3 regions of the Arthrobacter sp. BC5 genome follow, and region 2 is predicted to be linked to each of the others. Evidence: predicted binding sites of a transcription regulator. Region 2 holds the regulator's gene; each other region holds the start of a gene.
What was found. The regulator HrcA, encoded in region 2, represses chaperone genes, less so after heat shock. The targets are predictions, from matches to a motif close to TTNGCACTCGNNNNNNNCGAGTGCNAA.
Positions count from the first base shown of each region.

Region 1 (6,166 bases), 1.7 Mb from region 2:
CCCACCGGAGATCCGGATCGAGACTGGCCTTCGTGGTCTTCGTGACGGCGAGGGTGGCAAGGAGGATGCCCACCGGCTTGCCGATCACGAGCGCCACCATGATGCCGACGGCGATGGGATCGGTGACGGCGCTGATGAGGCCCTCGACGCCGCCGATCGCCACGCCTGCCGAGAAGAACGCGAAGACGGGCACTGCGAACCCCGCGGACAGCGGGCGGATGCTGTGTTCGAGGGTGTCGGCCAGTCCGTCCGGAGTGACATCATGCGCCTGCAGGGGACCGTCGTCGTCCTCCACGGTGATCGGTTCGATCCCGACACCCGCCGCGGGCTTCGGCTCCTTGGGCAGCACGGGGATCATGAAGCCGAGCAGCACCCCGGCCACCGTGGCATGGACGCCGGACTCGTGCACGAGCACCCACACCACGAACCCGATGGGGAGGAGGATGACCCAGGGCGCCCAGGCCCTGCGCTGGAAGAAGGTGGGGAAGCGCTGCGCAAGGAAGGCGTAGACGGCCAGCGGCACGATCGCGATGAGCAGCGGCGGGACGGAGATGTCCTCCGAGTAGAAGAACGCGATGATGCTGATGGCCAGGAGGTCGTCGACGACGGCGAGCGTGAGCAGGAAGATGCGCAGCGCGCTCGGGAGGTGGGATCCGACGACGGCGAGGACGGCCACGGCGAAGGCGATGTCGGTCGCCGTCGGGATCGCCCAGCCGCGCAGCGCCTCCGGCCCGGCGCCGAGGGTGATGGCCACGTAGACCAGCGCCGGCACGATCACCCCGCCGAGCGCAGCGGCGATCGGCACGATGGCTCGATCGAACTTCCGGAGGTCCCCCGCGACGAACTCACGCTTCAGCTCGAGGCCCGCGAGGAAGAAGAAGATGGCGAGCAATCCGTCCGCAGCCCACGCACCGACGCTGAGTTCGAGATGCCAGGGCTCGTAGCCGAACCGGAAGTCCCTCACCGCGAAGTAGGCGTCCGCCGCCGGGGAGTTGGCCAGGACGAGGGCCACCACGGTGGCGACCAGGAGAAGCGCCCCACCGACGGTCTCCTTGCGCAGGATGCTCGTGACGCGCAGGTGCTCGGGATAGCTGCTGCGCGTGAACACGTGGCTGCCGGGTGGGGACGGCTGCTGGTGCGAGGGCTGGTCACTTATGGGAAGATCCTTCGATCGGGCGCGCTCGTGGGAGCGCCGACCAGACTTCCCGGCTCACCAGAGCTTCCAGCCTAGCCTCCCAACCGGCGTCCCGTCCCTTCCATGCCGGTGCCGAGGAGCCCGGCTTTCGTGATACCACCGCTTACTCCAGGGGGAAGTTCTCACGGCGCAGCAGCTTCGCCAGGTGCTCGGCGTTGCGGACGACACCGGCCGCCGTCGTGGCGACCACCTCCGGCACTTCGGCGAGGTCCTTGAAGTCGACGGACTGCATGGCCTCGCCCACCCAGTAGGTGGAGCCCTGCGACGGCAGGGAGAAGCCGATGTCGTTCAGTCCCTGCATCATGTCGGCGACCGTCTTGTGGGCACCGTCCTCGTTGCCCACCACGGCGACGACGGCCACCTTGCCGGCCATGACCGGCCGCCCCTCCTCGTCCGTCTCGGCGATATCGGCGTCGAGCCGTTCCATGACCCGCTGCGCGAGACTGGAGGGGTGTCCCACCCAGATCGGCGTGGACAGCACGAGGATGTCGGCGGCGAGGATCTTCTCGCGGAGGACCGGCCACTCGTCGCCGTTGCCCATGTCCTTCTGCACCCCGGGCGCGACGTCGTGGTCCACCACGCGGGCGCTGGATGTGGCGATGCCCCGTTCGGCGAACCGGTCGAGGATGTGCCGGGCCATCAGGTCGGAACTGGACGGTGCAGGGGACGGCGTGAGACTGCAGATCAGCGCGAACGCGGTCAGGTCTGGCATGGGTTGCTCCTACTGGTGGGGATCACGCGGCCACCGGGACGGCGGCCGGTCACGGGAGGTGGGCGACGCTCACCCGCGCGATGGATGGCCGACGGCACTCACCCCTCGAGGGCGCCGGGCAGGCCGGTGATCGAGGGCACCTCGTGATCGGGTGCCGTCATCACGGGAGGGTAGGGCGAGCCGTCGCGGTTGAGCCAGGCGGTCCGGAGCCCTGCCCGCGCAGCGCCATCGATGTCCCAGGGGTGGACGGCGACGAGCACGACGTCGCCCGCCTCCCTCTGCAGGGTGTCGAGGGCGTAGGCATAGGACTCGGGCGCGGGCTTCCAGCGCGGCGCGTCCTCGACCGACAGGATGGCCAGGACCTGGTCCCGGACACCGGCCCGTTCCAGGAGTGCCTCCGCCGTCGCCGTCGCGCCATTGGTCAGCAGGGCGACGCCGAAGCCCGCGGAGGCTAGGGCACGGATGCCCTCTACGACATCCGGGTGCACGGCGAGCCCCTGCAGCGCCGACATGATGTGGGCGACCGCGTCGTCGAGGTCCCGGTTGAGGATCTGGCCGGTGAGGACCGCCTGCAACGCACCCTCGGCGACCTCCCGGAAGGCAGGGTTCTGCCCGACGGCGGTGAGCGCGAAGCCATCCCGGAGCACCGAGGCGAACCACAGCGCGGCCAGCTGCGGAGGCGCGCCGATCTCCTCGAAGTGCTGGGACAGGGGTTCCATGTCCGACAGCGTGCCGTTGACGTCGAACAGCACCACGGGCGGCGCCGTCACTGGCGGTACCCCTCCACCTGGCCGATGGGACGGGCATCGGCATCGGCGGGATCCTCACCGGCATCGGCCTTCGCACGGCGCTGGCGGAGCAGGTCCCAGCACTGGTCGAGATCCTCCTCGACGCGCTTCAGCCGGGCCGCGTGATCCTGGTGCTCGGCGCCGGCTCCGGCGTCCTGGGGCTGGTCACGGAGGTCGTGCTCCTCCTGTACGAGTGCCTGGATGCGCTGCAGGAGGTCCTGGTTGTCCATGGTGCGGTCCCTTCGTCGTCTGCCGTGCCGGCACGGGTGGATGATCAGCATGCTTTCCTTCAGGCTACTGAGGCCAGGGACCGATGGCCAGCGTCCGGTGGCGCGACGTGCGGCACCTGAATTTGGCGCGGCGCCCGGATGGCCTAAGCTATGGGAGAACCAATTGCCTGTGTAGCTCAGTCTGGTAGAGCATCCGCTTCACACGCGGAAGGCCCGGGGATCGAGGCCCCGCGCAGGCACGAGGATCGGCTGGAGACAGCACACGCGGAAGGCCCGTACCGAATCATCGGTACGGGCCTTCCGCGTGTCTGCGTTCGTCCAGGGCGAAGATTCTCCCCTTAGCACTCAAAGGGACCGAGTGCTAACATTTTTCGTAGTTGAGCGGAGGGCGCTCAACCCAGGAGAAGAACCACCACCCGGTGGCACATGCGAAGGAGTTGTTTCCCATGGCCATGAAATTCGATCCGTTCCGTGAGCTGGACCGCGTTGCCGGCGCCCTGCTGGAGAGCCGCCCCGGTCTCCGTCTCATGCCGATGGACCTCTACCGCGAGAAGGACCACTACATCCTCTCCGCGGACCTCCCGGGCATCGATCCCGGCTCGGTCGACATCGACGTCGACGGCCAGCTCCTCACCATCCGCGCCGAGCGCACGCTCCGCGGTGCCGAGGGCGTCAAGTGGCTGACCCGCGAACGCGAGAGCGGCTCGTTCCTGCGCCAGCTCAACCTGGGCCAGGGCATCGACACCGAGGGGATCTCGGCCCGCTACGAGAACGGGGTCCTCAACGTGATGATCCCCGTCAGCGAGCGCGCCAAGGCCCGCAAGATCGAGGTCGTCAGCGGGGAGTCCTCCGCTGCGGTCCAGTCGACGACCGTCGAGGCTTCCGACGCCGGACGCCAGGGGGCCGTCGAGGCGTAGTACCTCTCGGCCACGGCCGGTACCCCCGGGCTTCCGCCCGGGGGTACCGGCCGTTGACGCACGCCTCCGCCCAGATTTTCCTTGCGGGCCGTCGGGCCGGGTGCAAAGGATGGAGTATGGACTTCACACCGAGCAAGGCAATAGTCACCGGCTCCGACTCCGGTATCGGACGGGCCACCGCCATCGCCCTCGCAGCAGCGGGCTGCGACGTCGGCGTCACCTGGCACTCCGACCAGGAGGGCGCGGAGGAGACCGCGCGCCTCGTGCGGGAGAAGGGCGTGCGGGCCGCCGTCGCTCAGCTCGACACCACGGACGCGCCGGCGTGCGGTGATGTCGTCGACCAGCTCGCGAAGGAGCTCGGCGGGCTCGATGTCTTCGTCAACAACGCGGGCGTCAATGGCGGCACCATGTTCATGGAGACGGACTGGGACACCTGGCGCGGCACCATGGGCGCCAATCTCGACGGCGCCTTCGTCTGCCTGCAGCGTGCGGCCCGCCACATGATCGACGGAGGCAGGGGTGGGCGCATCATCGCCGTCACCAGCGTCCACCAGGAGCAGCCACGCGTGGGATCGGCCGCCTATGACGCCTCCAAGCACGGGCTCGGGGGCCTCATCCGGACCATCGCCCTCGAACTCGCGGACCGCGGCATCACTGCGAATGCAGTCCTGCCCGGCGAGATCAACACCCCGATGAACGACTCCGAGGAACAGGATCCGCGCACCATGGACCGCCCCGGGATCCCGCTGGGCCGGCCGGGCGCTCCTGAGGAGATCGCCGACGTCGTCGCCTTCCTCGCGTCCGGCTCCTCCAGCTATGTCAACGGCGCCTCGTTCGTGGTGGACGGCGGCATGCTCCTCATGGGACCGCAGGCAGGCTCCCACCTCACCAGCGGGGACTGGCGCACCCTCTGACCCCGTCCCCGTGAGGACGCGCCAACCTTCAGCGGGCGTTCATGCGGCGTTCAGGAGCCGAGGCTAGCGTGGGAAGCCCGGAACCTCCCGAAAGGCCCGCCATGGACACGCCCCTCACCCCGACCGCCGATTCCGAGACGCAGGACTGGTCGGGCTTCAAGCGAGGCGAGCACGTCACCCTCCAGCACGCGGCCGGCGCACAGCTCCGCGGGGTCCTCGACATGAGGACCGACGACTCCTCCGTCGTGTGGATCCAGCTGCACGACGGCGGTGGCCGCCGCCTCGTGCACCGGGGTGACGGCTACCGCCTCCGCCGGGGGTAGGCCGAAGCCGCATCGGCCGGTTCACCCGCTGTCCACCTTGGGTTCACCATTTAGCCACCTGTAACGTTGCTCCGGTGAGAACCCGAGCCACCCTGTCACTGTCCCTCGCCGCCGCCCTCGGCCTGACCGCCTGTGGCTCCGACTACCCCCTCGGCGCGGAGCAGGAAGCCGCGGCGCGGCGCGGTGACCCGAGCCTGCAGGGTGCCGTGACCGCCTCCGGGTCATCCGCGCAGGGACCGGCCATGGACGCCTGGCGGTCCGGGTTCGCAACCCTGTACCCGCGCGCGCAGGTGCAGTACTCCCCCGACGGCTCGGGAGCGGGCCGCGGTGCCCTGCTCGCGGGAGCCGTGGGGTTCGCCGGGTCGGATGCCTACCTCAGCGACGAGGAGCTCGCCGAATCCACCGAGGCCTGTGGGCCGGGCGGAGCCTTCAACATCCCTGCCTACGTCTCGCCGATCAGCGTCGCGTTCAACCTGCCCGGCATCTCCCGGCTCGACCTCGACGCCGCCACCGTGGCGCGCATCTTCCGCGGTGAGATCACCACGTGGAACGACCCCGCGATCGCGGCCCAGAACGACGTCGACCTCCCCGCGCTGCCGATCTCGGCCGTGAGCAGGTCCGACGACTCGGGCACCACCGAGAACTTCACGGACTACCTCCACGCCGTGGTCCCCGACATCTGGGCGGAGGAGCCCGACGGGACCTGGCCGTCGGGACTCGAGAACGAGAACGCCAAGGGCAATGCGGGCGTGGTCAGCACAGTGGCCGGCACCGTGGGCGCAGTGACCTACGCCGACGACTCCGCCGTCGGTGATCCGCTCGGACGCGTGGCCCTGAAGGTCGGCGAGGCCTACGTGCCGGTGAGTTCCGAGGCGGCCGCTGCCGCCGTCGACCTCGCCACCCGCGTCCCGGGCCGTGCGGACTACGACATCGCCCTGGATCTCGATCGGACCACCACCGAACCCGGCGTCTACCCGCTGGTCCTGGTGTCCTACCACGTGTACTGCGCGCGCTACGAGAACGAGGCGACCGCCGCCGTCGTCCGTGCCTTCGGCACCTACGCGGTCAGCGCTGAAGGACAGGCCGA
Region 1 covers NZ_CM155273.1:1,116,107-1,122,272, forward strand. The annotation lists gene nhaA (Na+/H+ antiporter NhaA) at 1-1,108, opposite strand, end outside; gene AC1MFI_RS05030 (flavodoxin family protein) at 1,299-1,907, opposite strand; gene AC1MFI_RS05035 (haloacid dehalogenase type II) at 2,006-2,677, opposite strand; gene AC1MFI_RS05040 (DUF2630 family protein) at 2,674-2,925, opposite strand; tRNA gene AC1MFI_RS05045 (tRNA-Val) at 3,091-3,164, shown strand; gene AC1MFI_RS05050 (Hsp20/alpha crystallin family protein) at 3,372-3,842, shown strand; gene AC1MFI_RS05055 (SDR family oxidoreductase) at 3,959-4,756, shown strand; gene AC1MFI_RS05060 (hypothetical protein) at 4,858-5,079, shown strand; gene pstS (phosphate ABC transporter substrate-binding protein PstS) at 5,154-6,166, shown strand, end outside.
Region 1: AC1MFI_RS05050 (Hsp20/alpha crystallin family protein) is a predicted target of HrcA. The motif match lies at 3,264-3,290, and genes of this name have one in related genera.

Region 2 (6,166 bases):
CGGCTCCGTCGGAGACGTCGATGCGTTCCCCCGCGGCGAGGCGGCGCACGGTCGCCGCGTGGCGACCCTCGTCCCCGCCGAGGACGAAGACGCTACCCGGGGACGCGGCACGGACGGCCTCACCGGGCCCGAAGAAGAGGGGGCGCGTCATGCTCAGCGGTTCCCGAGGCGCTCCCGCAGGCGTGCGAACACGCCGGAACCGCTGCTGGCCAGCTGGCCGTCCGTGTATTCCTCGTTCCGCAGCTCCGCGAGCCTGCGCAGGAGCTCCTCCTGCTGCTGGTCGACGTTGCGGGGCGTCTCCACGTTGAGGTGGACCCGCAGGTCTCCCCTGCCCTGGTTCCTGAGGTGCGTGACGCCCAGCCCGCGGAGGGTCAGGATCTCGCCGGACTGCGTGCCCGGCTTGATGACCAGCTCCTGGTCGCCGTCGTACGTGTCCAGGTGCACGCTGGTGCCCAGCGCGGCCGCCGTCATCGGGACGCTCAGCGTCACGTGCAGGTCGTCGCCGTTGCGCAGGAAGGTCGAATCGGTGGCGACGCGGATCTCGACGTAGAGATCACCCTGGGGTCCGCCCGCGATGCCGGCCTCGCCCTGGCCTGCCAGCTGGATGCGCGTGCCGGTGTTGACGCCGGCGGGGACCTTGATGGTCAGCGTGCGCCGGGCGCGGATACGTCCCTCGCCGCTGCACTCGTGGCACGGGCTGGGGATGACGGTGCCGTACCCCTGGCAGGTGCCGCAGGGCGCGCTCGTCATGACCTGGCCGAGGATCGAACGCACGGCGCGCTGGACCTGTCCCGAACCGCCGCAGATGTCGCAGGTGCGGGGCGAGGTGCCGGGCTGGCAGCACGTCCCGTCGCAGGTGGGGCACACCTCCGCGGTGTCCACCTCGATCTTCTTGTTCGTGCCGAAGACGGCGTCCTTCAGGTCGATGCGCACATTGATGAGCGCATCCTGCCCGCGGCGCGTCCGAGAAGGAGCGCCCGGCTGGCCGCCTCCGCCGAAGAAGGTCTCGAAGATGTCCTGGAACGCGAAGCCGGAACCCGAGTAGCCCGATCCGTAACCGTTGTCGGTCCCGTTCTCATTGCCGGTCGTGTCGTAGACGCGCCGCTTCTGGGGATCCGACAGGACCTCGTAGGCGTGGCTGACGCGCTTGAACTCCTCCGACGCGTCGTCACCCGGGTTCACGTCCGGGTGGAGCTTCCGGGCGAGCTTCCGGTACGCCTTCTTGATTTCCTCCCCGGTCGCGCCCTGCGCCAGACCGAGGACCTCATAGTGATTACTCACTCGTGCACATCACTTCCTGTTGGAGACTTCTGTCTTCTGCCCGCCGGCGGTGCCGGCGGGCAATACTGCGGGCTGCCGTAGCCGGGCTACTCCTCGAGGATCCTCGAGAGGTAGCGGGCGACGGCGCGAACCGCGGCCATCGTGGTCGGGTAGTCCATGCGGGTGGGACCGAGGATCCCGAGCTTCGCGCCGGCATCCGGACCGTAGCCGGTCGCCACGACGGAGGCGCCCGAGAGACCTCCGTAGGGGTTCTCGCTCCCGATCCTCACCGAGATGCCCCGCGCGTCGTACTCCATCTCGGACAGCAGCCTCAGCATGACCACCTGCTCCTCGAGCGCCTCGAGGACGGGACCGATGCTCAGCGGGAAATCACCCGTGGACCTCGCGAGGTTGGCCGTGCCGGCCAGCAGGATCCGGTCGTCCCGTCCGAGTCCGGCGAGCTGCTCCAGCGCCTTCACGATGGTACCCCCGTGCGCCCTCAGTGCAGGAGGCAACTGGGACTGCGCGATGCCGAGCTCGGCCGGCAGGGCCGACAGCTTGACGCCGGACACCGCAGAGAGGATGCGCTGCTTCAGTTCGGCGAGCTCCGCCTCCTGGAGGTCGCCATCGGTGCGCACGATGCGCTGCTGCACGGTGCCGTTGGTCGCGATCAGGACGACCAGGATCTGCTGGGGCGCGAGCAGCACGAATTCGATGTGCCGGACGGACGCACCACCGACGCGGGGGAACTGCACGACGGCGACCTGGTTGGTGAGCTGCGCGAGCAACCGGACGGTCCGGTCCATGACGTCGTCGAGGTCCTCGGCACCCTCCAGGAGGGTCTGTATGGCCTTCTTCTCGGGGGCCGAGAGCGGCTTCACCTCGGAGATGCGGTCGACGAAGAGGCGGTAGCCCTTGTCGGTGGGAATACGCCCCGAACTGGTGTGGGGGGCCGCGATGAGCCCCTCCTCCTCGAGGACGGCCATGTCGTTGCGGATCGTGGCGGAGGAGACGCCGAGCTGGTGGCGGTCGACCAGGGCCTTCGATCCGACGGGCTCCCGCGAATGGACATAGTCCTCGACGATGGCCCGGAGCACCTCCAGGCGTCGCGGTTCACTCATTCCTGTGCACCTCCGGATCTGTCCCGCACTCACGACCACGCTTCCAGGGCGGTCCCGGCCGGTTAGCACTCGACACACCCAAGTGCCAAGTCTAGTACGTTCGGAGCGATTGTTAGCATTGGGAACCCGGGCCGCGGCACACCGCCGGAGCCCTCGTGGGAAGGACGGGCCCGGCATGGACTACGGCTGGGGAGCACAGGATATTACGGCTCCGAAGCGGGTCGCCCTGCCCGACGTCCCCGTCGAGCAGGACATGGTCCTGGAGGACGTCCAGAGCGGCTTCGTCGGAGCGGTGGTCCGCGTCGAGAAGTCCGGCGGGCTCCACGTCATGGTGCTCGAGGACCGGCGCGGCAAGCACCGCACGTTCAGGCTCGGCCACGGATTCCTCCTCGACGGACAGCCCGTCCACGTCGTTGCGCCCGCCCTGCGCGCCGCTCCGGCGGCCACCCGGACGGCGTCGGGTTCGGTCCGGGTCGAAGGCGCCCGGGCGCGGACGGCGCGGGCCAGCAGGATCTGGGTCGAGGGCCAGCACGACGCCGAACTCGTCGAGAAGGTGTGGGGCGACGATCTCCGCCTCGAAGGCATCGTCGTCGAGCCGCTGCACGGCGTCGACGACCTGGAGGGGGCGGTGCGGGCGTTCGGTCCCGGGCCGCAGCGCAGGCTCGGGATCCTCGTGGACCACCTGCTGCCGGGGACCAAGGAGTCCCGGATAGCCCAGCAGGCGATGACCGTCCCCGGAGCCCGGAGCCACGTGCTGATCGTCGGGCACCCCTATGTGGACGTCTGGCAGGCGGTGAAACCGGCCGCACTCGGGCTCGACGCCTGGCCCGTGGTGCCGCGCCACCAGGACTGGAAGACGGGTATCCTCGCGGGGCTCGGATGGCCGCACTCCAACCAGGCGGCCGTGGCTCACGGCTGGAAGCGGATCCTCGCCGGAGTGAGCACCTACGCCGACCTCGAGCCCTCGCTGCTCGGGAGGGTCGAGGAAGTCATCGACTTCCTGACCGCTCCCCCGGGCACCGCCTGAGCCGTCCGCTCCTCGTCACCACGTATCCTTGGAGCACCTTCCGGGGAAGGTCCTCCGCCAGCCAGCAAAGGAATCTCGTTGTCCAATACCGCCGACCACCAGCACCACGGACGGGGCGAATCGCAGCCGGTGTTCGAAGGAATCCCGGCACAGGCCCTTCCACTGACGGCATCCGAGGATCGCCAGTACGCGACACTGGCCCACTTCGGTGGGATCCTGGGCTTCATCCCTTCCCTGCTGATCTTCCTCATCTTCAAGGACCGCGGCCCGTTCACCGCGCAGGAGTCCAAGGAGGCGCTGAACTTCACCCTTCCGCCCACGATCCTCGCACTGGCGGCGTGGCTCCTGTCGCTCGTGCCGGAGATCGGCGGCGTCTTCGCCGTCGTGAACGCCCTCATCTGGGTGGCGATCACGGTCTTCTCGGTCAATGCCGGCATCCAGGTCAATCGCGGACGCCCGTACCGCTACCCAGCCAACCTGCGCCTGATCCGCTAGCTCGGCACCTCAGTCGGGCAGGAGCCTGCGCACCACGGCGTCGGCGAGCAGCCGGCCCCTGAACGTCAGGACCACCCGACCGGCGAAGGCCGCGGTCGGCTCGACGAGCCCGTCGGCGATCAGTCCGGCGACGGCTCGTCGGCCGGACGTCGCCAGCATCTCCGTCGCCAGGCCCTCGCGCAGCCGCACCCGCAGCATCACGTCCTCGACGTAGCGGTCCTCACCGGACAGCTCCTCCCGTCCGGCGGCGGGAGAGCGGCCCGCTCCGAGGGCCTCGGCGTAGGGGCGCGGATGCTTCACGTTCCACCAGCGGGTACCGCCCACGTGCGAGTGCGCCCCGGGTCCGACACCCCACCAGTCGCTGCCACGCCAATAGGCCAGGTTGTGCCGGCACTCGTCCGCGGGAGTCCGGGCCCAGTTGCTCACCTCGTACCAGTGCAGGCCGCCGGCGGTCAGCATCTCCTCCGCCAGCGCGTACTTGTCCGCGTGGTCGTCGTCGTCGATGGGCGGCACGAGGCCGCGACGGATGCGGGAGGCGAGCCGCGTCCCCTCTTCGATGATCAGGGCATAGGCGGAGATGTGGTCCGGGCCGTAGGACAGGGCCGTGGACAGGGAGGTCCGCCAGTCCTCCAGGGACTCTCCCGGCGTGCCGTAGATCAGATCCAGGCTGACCTTCAGCCCGGCCTCCCGTGCCCACTGCACGGCCTGCGGCACGCGTTCGGGCGAATGCGTGCGGTCGAGCACGGCGAGGACGTGGGGCACCGCGGACTGCATGCCGAACGAGACCCGGGTGAAGCCTGCCTCCTTCAGCACGCGCAGCGACTCCGGGGTCACGGAATCGGGATTGGCCTCGGTCGTGACCTCGGCGTCGGCCGCGAGGCCCCACTGCGCGGTGGCCGCGACCAGGATCGAGGCGAGGTCCTCCGCCGGGAGCAGTGTCGGCGTGCCGCCGCCGAAGAAGACCGTCGACAGCAGCCGGGCCGGTACGCCTGAGGACTCCAGCACCCGGGCCCCGAGGGCGAGCTCGGCGAGCACCGAGCCGGCATAGGCGTCCTGGGAGGCCCCGCCGCCGAGCTCCGTGGCCGTGTAGGTGTTGAAGTCGCAGTAGCCGCAGCGGACAGCGCAGAACGGGATATGGACGTAGAGGCAGAAGTCGCGCCCGAGCGCTCCCTCCGCGGCTGCGGGCGGCAGGACGCCGTCCTGGGGCGCCGGCATGCCGAGCGGGAGCGCACTAGGCATGCCGGGTATCCCGTGTCACAACGTACGAGGTCACTTCTTGGCTTTGTCCTTCGACTCGTCGGAGGACAGGGCGGCGATGAAGGCTTCCTGGGGCACTTCCACGCGGCCCACCATCTTCATGCGCTTCTTGCCTTCCTTCTGCTTCTCGAGCAGCTTGCGCTTGCGGGTGATGTCACCGCCGTAGCACTTCGCCAGGACGTCCTTGCGGATGGCCCGGATGCTCTCCCGCGCGATGATGCGCGCTCCGATGGCTGCCTGGATGGGCACTTCGAACTGCTGGCGCGGAATCAGCTCACGTAGTTTGCCGGTCATCATCACGCCGTAGGCGTAGGCCTTGTCGCGGTGCGTGATGGCACTGAAGGCGTCCACCTGCTCGCCCTGCAGGAGGATGTCCACCTTCACGAGGTCGGACACCTGGTCGCCGTCCGCCTTCCAGTCCAGGGAGCCGTACCCGCGTGTCTTCGACTTCAGGAGGTCGAAGAAGTCGAACACGATCTCCGCCAGTGGCAGGCGGTACCGGATCTCGACGCGATCCTCGGAGAGGTAGTCCATGCCGCCGAGGACACCGCGGCGTTGCTGGCACAGTTCCATGATCGCGCCGACGAACTCCGAGGGCGCGAGGATGGTCGCGGACACCATCGGTTCACGCACCTCGGCGATCTTGCCGACAGGGTACTCGCTGGGGTTGGTGACCTTCAGGACGCGCTTGTCCTCGAGTGTGACCTCGTACTCGACGTTCGGGGCGGTGGAGATGAGGTCCAGGTTGTACTCGCGCTCGAGGCGCTCCCGCGTGATCTCGAGGTGCAGCAGGCCGAGGAAGCCGACGCGGAAGCCGAAGCCCAGTGCCGCCGACGTCTCGGGCTCGTAGACGAGCGCTGCGTCGTTGAGGGTGAACTTGGCGAGGGCGTCCCGCAGCACCGGGTAGTCCGTGCCGTCCAGCGGGTACAGGCCGGAGAAGACCATGGGCTTCGGGTCCTCGTAGCCGCCGAGGGACTGCGCAGCCGGCTTCGCCAGGTTGGTGACG
Region 2 covers NZ_CM155273.1:2,787,953-2,794,118, reverse strand. The annotation lists gene AC1MFI_RS13065 (16S rRNA (uracil(1498)-N(3))-methyltransferase) at 1-151, opposite strand, end outside; gene dnaJ (molecular chaperone DnaJ) at 154-1,281, opposite strand; gene hrcA (heat-inducible transcriptional repressor HrcA) at 1,368-2,381, opposite strand; gene AC1MFI_RS13050 (DUF3097 family protein) at 2,557-3,408, shown strand; gene AC1MFI_RS13045 (DUF4870 domain-containing protein) at 3,487-3,903, shown strand; gene hemW (radical SAM family heme chaperone HemW) at 3,913-5,142, opposite strand; gene lepA (translation elongation factor 4) at 5,173-6,166, opposite strand, start outside.

Region 3 (6,166 bases), 710 kb from region 2:
TGGGGCGGCCGTTGTTGTGCGGGAAGCGGCCGAAGCCCACGAGGTCGCGAACGGAGAGCCTGACCGTGAGCTGGTTCTCCTGACGCAGGATGGACAGGGTGCGCGCGAGGGCGGGCCCCGCCGTGCTGACGTCCAGCCCGGCCACCTCCACGCTCCCGGCGTCGAGGGGGAGGAGCCTGCTCATCATGGACAGCAGCGTGGACTTGCCCGCGCCGTTGGGTCCGATGATCGAGGTGACACCGCCGCTCGGGATGGTGCACGTGACGTCGTCGACCACCGTGGCGGTGCCGTAGCGCTTGGTGGCATGGTCGATGGTGATCACCGGACGCGGCCTTTCAGGAGGAGTGCGAGGAAGACGATGCCGCCGGTGAATTCGATCACGATGCTCAGCGCGGTGTCGAACTCGAAGACCTGCTCGAGGACGAGCTGCCCGCCCACGAGGGCGATCACGCCGAGCAGGACGGCGATGGGCAGCACGACGGCGTGCCGGAAGGAGCTGCACAGCTGGTACGTCAGGGCCGAGACGAGCAGGCCGAAGAACGTGGCCGGGCCCACCAGGGCGGTGGAGACGGCGACGAGGACCGAGCAGATGACGAGGACGAGTGTCACCGTGCGCCGGTGGTCGACACCGAGACCCACGGCGGTGTCCCTGCCGAGGGCGAGGACATCGAGGCGGTGGCGAAGGCGCCACGCGGGCACGCACAGTCCTGCGACGGCGACCGCGGAGATCAGCAGGAGCATCGGGTCCACGCGGTTGAAGCTCGCGAAGAACAGGTCCTGCAGGATGATGTACTCGCTCGGATCCATCAGCCGCTGCAGCAGGGACGAGGCGCCCCGGAAGAAGACGCCGAACACGATGCCGACCAGCAGCAGGAGGTGCAGGCTGCGGCCCCCGCCCGTGAAGAGCCACCGGTAGAGCAGCCACGAGAAGGCGACCATCAGCGTCACCTCGACGGCGAAGCGGACGGGCGCTCCGAGCGTCAGGAGCGTCGAGGCCCCGAGGGCGAACGCCAGGACGGTCTGGATGAGGATGTAGAGGGCATCCAACCCCATGATCGACGGCGTCAGGATCCGATTGCCCGTGACGGTCTGGAAGAGCACCGTGGACACGCCGACGGCGACAGCGACCAGCACCATCGCCCCGACGCGGTTGAGCCGGCGGGGCAGGATGTAGGCGAGGTTGCCCTCGAGGCCGACGAGCAGGAACGCGGTGATCAGCGCTGCCGCGGTGATGCCGAGAACCACCAGCCAGACGGCCGGCGGAAGCGCCTTCACGGGCTTCCGACCGGACTGCACGACGGCGGTCGGCAGGGAAGTGGTCCTAGCGCGCACCGGCGTTCCTCCGAACGAGCAGCGTGATGAACAGGGCACTGCCGACGACCGAGACGATCACGCCGACCGGCACCTCGTAGGGGAAGCGGATGACGCGTCCGAGGATGTCGCACGCCAGGACGAAGCCCGCCCCGAAGACGGCGATCCAGGGCACCGCCCGGCGCACGTTGTCGCCGATGAGCAGGGACACGAGGTTGGGGACGATCAGCCCGAGGAACGGGATGGCACCGACCACCACCACGACGACGGCGCTGATGAGGCTCACGAGCACCAGCCCGAGGTTCATGGTGCGCCGGTAGTTCAGGCCGAGATTGGTGGTGAACTCCTCGCCCATGCCGGCCACCGTGAAGCGGTCCGCGCACACGTAGCCCAGGAGGGCGAGCACCGCGACGATCCACAGCAGCTCGTAGCGGCCGCGGATGAGGCCGGAGAAGTCCCCGATCATCCAGGTGTTGAGCGTCTGGAGCAGGTCGAACCGGTAGGCGAAGAACGTGGTCACAGCCGCGATGACCCCGCCGAGCATGATGCCGACCAGAGGGACGATCAGCGTGTTGCGCAGCGGTATCCGCCGCAGGACGGACAGGAAGAGCGCCGTGCCGGCCATGGCGAACAGGGCCGCGATCAGCATCTTCGCCACGATGGGGGCGCCGGGCAGGAGCAGGGTCGCCACGAGGATTCCCGCGGTGGCGGACTCCGCGGTGCCGACGGTGGAGGGCTCCACGAACCGGTTGCGGGCCATGAGCTGCAGGATGAAACCCGCGATCCCGAGCGCGACGCCCGCCAGGATGACAGCGAGGGTGCGCGGGACCCGGCTGACCAGGAAGGTCTGCCACGCGGCCGCGTCGCCGGCCAGCAGGTCGGCGGGAGACACCTCGGAGACGCCGACGAAGAGGCTGACGAGGGCAAGGAGCAGCACGGCTCCACCGGCCGGCCAGAGGGCGGGCGACCGGGTGGAACCGTGCTGCTGTACCGGCTTCTCGGGCCGGACGGAGAGTGCTGCCATGGGGCGCCTGCCGCAGGAACGGCGGGGCGGATCAGGCCGCGACGGCCTCGTTGACGGCCGACACCATGGCGTCGAGGTTGTTCAGGCCGTACCCGATGAGGTACCAGCTCGCGGAGTCGAGGTAGGTGATGGCGCCGTTCCTGGCGGCATCCGTGCCGTTGACGAGCTCGTTGTCCAGGACGGCGGATCCGGCTGCACCGGCTTCACCGACGGCGGCGTCGCGATCGATCACGAACAGGTGGGCCGGGTTGATCTCGGCGATGTACTCGAAGGAGACCGCCTCGCCGTGCGTGCCTTCGGTCTTCACCTCGGCAGCCGGCTCGACGCCGAGCACGTCGTGGATCAGGCCGAAACGCGATCCGGCGCCGTACGCCGTGACCTCGCCCGCGCTGGTCAGCAGGATCAGGCCGTTGCCCGCGGATGCCGCGGCTTCCTTCGTCTCCGCGATCCCGGTGTCGAGGGCGGCGAGGCGGTCGGCGACCTCGTCCTCCGCGCCGAAGATCCGGCCGAGGGATTCGGTGTGCTTCGTGAAGCTCGCGATCGGATCGGCGGCATCCACGCTGAGGTCGATCGTCGGTGCGATGTCGGAGAGCTCGTCGTAGGAGTCGGCGACGCGACCCGAGATGATGATCAGGTCGGGGGCCGCGGCGGCGATCGCCTCGAAGTCGGGTTCCTTCATGGACCCGATGTTCGTGATGTCCCCGCCCTCGTACGCAGAGAGCTGATCGGGCAGGGTGCCCTGCGGTACGCCGTCGACGTCGACGCCGAGGGCGTCCAGCGTGTCCAGGGCGCCGAGGTCGAAGGTGAAGACGGTCTCGGGGTCCACGGGGACGTCGGTGGTGCCCTGCACGTGCTCGACCGAGACGCTCGACGCCGCTGCCGGCTCATCGGCGGCCTCGGAGGAACCGCCGCAGGCCGACAGGGCGAGGGTGGCCGCAGCGGCTGCGGAAAGGACGGCGAGGCGCACGTGTGCCATGGGATGAACTCCGTGGAGGAAGGGCCGGGCTCGCCGACCGCCGAAGAAGTAAGGAGTGCCTTACCTCCTCGAATCTAGAGGGAAGCTCGGGAATTACGCAACCGAAGCATGATGTATTCGACGTGGTGTGCGTCACCCGGCGTCCCGGAAGTCGCCATGACTGGCACTCGCCTTGACCGAGTGCTAGCCGTTGCATACAGTCGGAGTTGGCACTCACTCCTCGTGGGTGCTAATCCCGAGGGAAGCGTTCGCCGGCACCGCGACGACGGTTCACGCCCAGCCCGACGGCCTACATTCCATTGGTATCGAACGCAAAGGAGAGCCCGAGTGTCGGTCTCTATTAAGCCTCTTGAAGATCGTATTGTTGTCCGCCCCCTCGAAGCCGAGCAGACCACTGCTTCCGGCCTCGTCATCCCGGACACGGCCAAGGAGAAGCCCCAGGAGGGCGAAGTCGTAGCAGTTGGACCGGGTCGCGTCGACGACAACGGCAACCGCGTTCCCGTCGACGTCGCCGAGGGCGACATCGTCATCTACTCGAAGTACGGCGGAACCGAGGTCAAGCACGGTGGCCAGGAGTACCTGGTCCTCTCCGCCCGCGACGTCCTCGCAGTCGTCGTCAAGTAGTACCCCGATTGGAAGAGCCCCGGCCCGCAGTGGCCGGGGTTTTTCTCGCTGCACAAGCCTGAAAGGAACCAACAAATGGCAAAGCAGTTGGAATTCAACGACGCCGCCCGCCGTGCCCTCGAGGCCGGCGTGGACAAGCTCGCGAACACCGTCAAGGTGACGCTGGGCCCCCGCGGACGCAACGTCGTGCTCGACAAGAAGTGGGGTGCGCCCACCATCACGAACGACGGCGTCACGATCGCCCGTGAGATCGAACTCGACGACCCGTACGAGAACCTCGGCGCCCAGCTGGCCAAGGAAGTCGCCACCAAGACCAACGACGTCGCCGGTGACGGAACCACCACCGCCACCGTCCTGGCGCAGGCCCTGGTCAAGGAAGGCCTCCGCAACGTGGCCGCCGGCGCCGCTCCCGGACAGCTCAAGCACGGCATCGAGGTGTCGGTCGAGGCCGTCGCCAAGCGCCTGCTCGAGAACGCCCGCGAGGTGGTCGGCCAGCAGACCGCCAACGTCGCCTCCATCTCCGCACAGAGCACCGAGGTCGGCGACCTCCTCGCCGAGGCGTTCGACAAGGTCGGCAAGGATGGTGTGATCACCATCGAGGAGTCCTCCTCCACGCAGACCGAACTCGTCCTCACCGAGGGCATGCAGTTCGACAAGGGCTACCTCTCGCCGTACTTCGTGACCGACGCCGAGCGCCAGGAAGCCGTCCTCGAGGACGCGCTCATCCTCATCAACTCCGGCAAGATCTCCTCGCTGCAGGAATTCCTGCCGCTGCTCGAGAAGGCCCTCCAGGCGGGCAAGCCGCTGTTCATCATCGCCGAGGACATCGAGGGCGAGGCGCTCTCCACGCTCGTGGTCAACAAGATCCGTGGGACCCTCAACGTCGTCGCCGTCAAGGCTCCCGGCTTCGGCGACCGCCGCAAGGCCATGATGCAGGACATCGCGACCCTCACGGGTGCGCAGGTCGTCTCCCCGGACCTCGGCCTGAAGCTGGACCAGGTGGGCCTCGAGGTGCTGGGATCCGCACGCCGGATCACCGTCACCAAGGACGCCACCACCATCGTCGACGGCACCGGCAGCGAGTCCGACGTCGCCGACCGTGTGGCGCAGATCCGCGCCGAGGTCGAGCGCACCGACTCCGACTGGGACCGCGAGAAGCTCCAGGAGCGCCTCGCGAAGCTCGCCGGCGGTATCGGCGTGATCAAGGTCGGCGCGGCCACCGAGGTCGAGCTCAAGGAGAAGAAGCACCGCATCGAGGACGCCGTGTCCTCGACGCGTGCCGCACTCGAAGAGGGCATCGTGGCCGGTGGCGGTTCCGCACTGGTCCACGCGGGCAAGGCCCTGGACACCGATCCCGAGGTCCTGGCACTCGAGGGCGACGCGGCCACCGCCGTCGGCCTCGTCCGTCGCGCCCTCGCCCAGCCGCTGCGCTGGATCGCCGAGAACGCGGGCCACGAGGGCTACGTCGTCGTCGCGAAGGTCACCGACCTCGAGGACGGCCACGGCTTCAACGCCGCGACCGGCGAGTACGAGAACCTCGTGGACGCCGGAATCATCGACCCCGTGAAGGTGACGCGCTCCGCCCTGCGCAACGCGGCCTCCATCGCGGCGCTGGTGCTCACCACGGAGACCCTCGTGGTCGAGAAGCCCGAGGAGTCCGACGACGAGGGCCACGGCCACTCGCACTAGGACGACAGGGCTCCGGCCCGCTCGGTTCCAGCACGCAGCAGCACCCCGGTTCCTCGGAGCCGGGGTGCTGCTGCGTTCCCGGCCGATGAGCTAGGCCACCGCGGGAACCATTCCGTTCAGGGGCCCGTTCCGGTGGGATCGTTCGTACGGCCCGCACTCCACTGCGCCACCGGACGACGGAGCCCCGACACTCTGGCGAGTACCGGGGCTCCGGGTGGTGCTGGGTGAGGGGCGGACCTACGCGTCGACGACGATGGCCGTGACGACCGGCTGGCGGTTGTAGTACCGGCGCATCCAGTTGGCCGTGGCCCGCTCGATGATGTCCTCCGGATCCTGGCGCCGGCCGCCCTGGCGGTTCGACGCGGAGTCGCGGAGTGCCTTCTCGACGGCGGCACCGGCCTTGTCGAGGTCCTCGTCCGAGCAGGAGAAGCCCTTCGTGAAGAACTCGGGGGCCTCGGCGATGTCACCGTTGTCGGGGTCGATGATCGCGAGGACCGTGACGACGCCCTCCTCCGCCAGGCGGCGGCGCTCCACGAGGTCCT
Region 3 covers NZ_CM155273.1:2,080,126-2,086,291, forward strand. The annotation lists gene AC1MFI_RS09710 (iron ABC transporter ATP-binding protein) at 1-322, opposite strand, end outside; gene AC1MFI_RS09715 (iron chelate uptake ABC transporter family permease subunit) at 319-1,332, opposite strand; gene AC1MFI_RS09720 (ABC transporter permease) at 1,322-2,335, opposite strand; gene AC1MFI_RS09725 (siderophore ABC transporter substrate-binding protein) at 2,367-3,311, opposite strand; gene groES (co-chaperone GroES) at 3,639-3,935, shown strand; gene groL (chaperonin GroEL) at 4,011-5,624, shown strand; gene AC1MFI_RS09740 (ribonuclease J) at 5,862-6,166, opposite strand, start outside.
Region 3: groES (co-chaperone GroES) is a predicted target of HrcA. The motif match lies at 3,472-3,498, and genes of this name have one in related genera.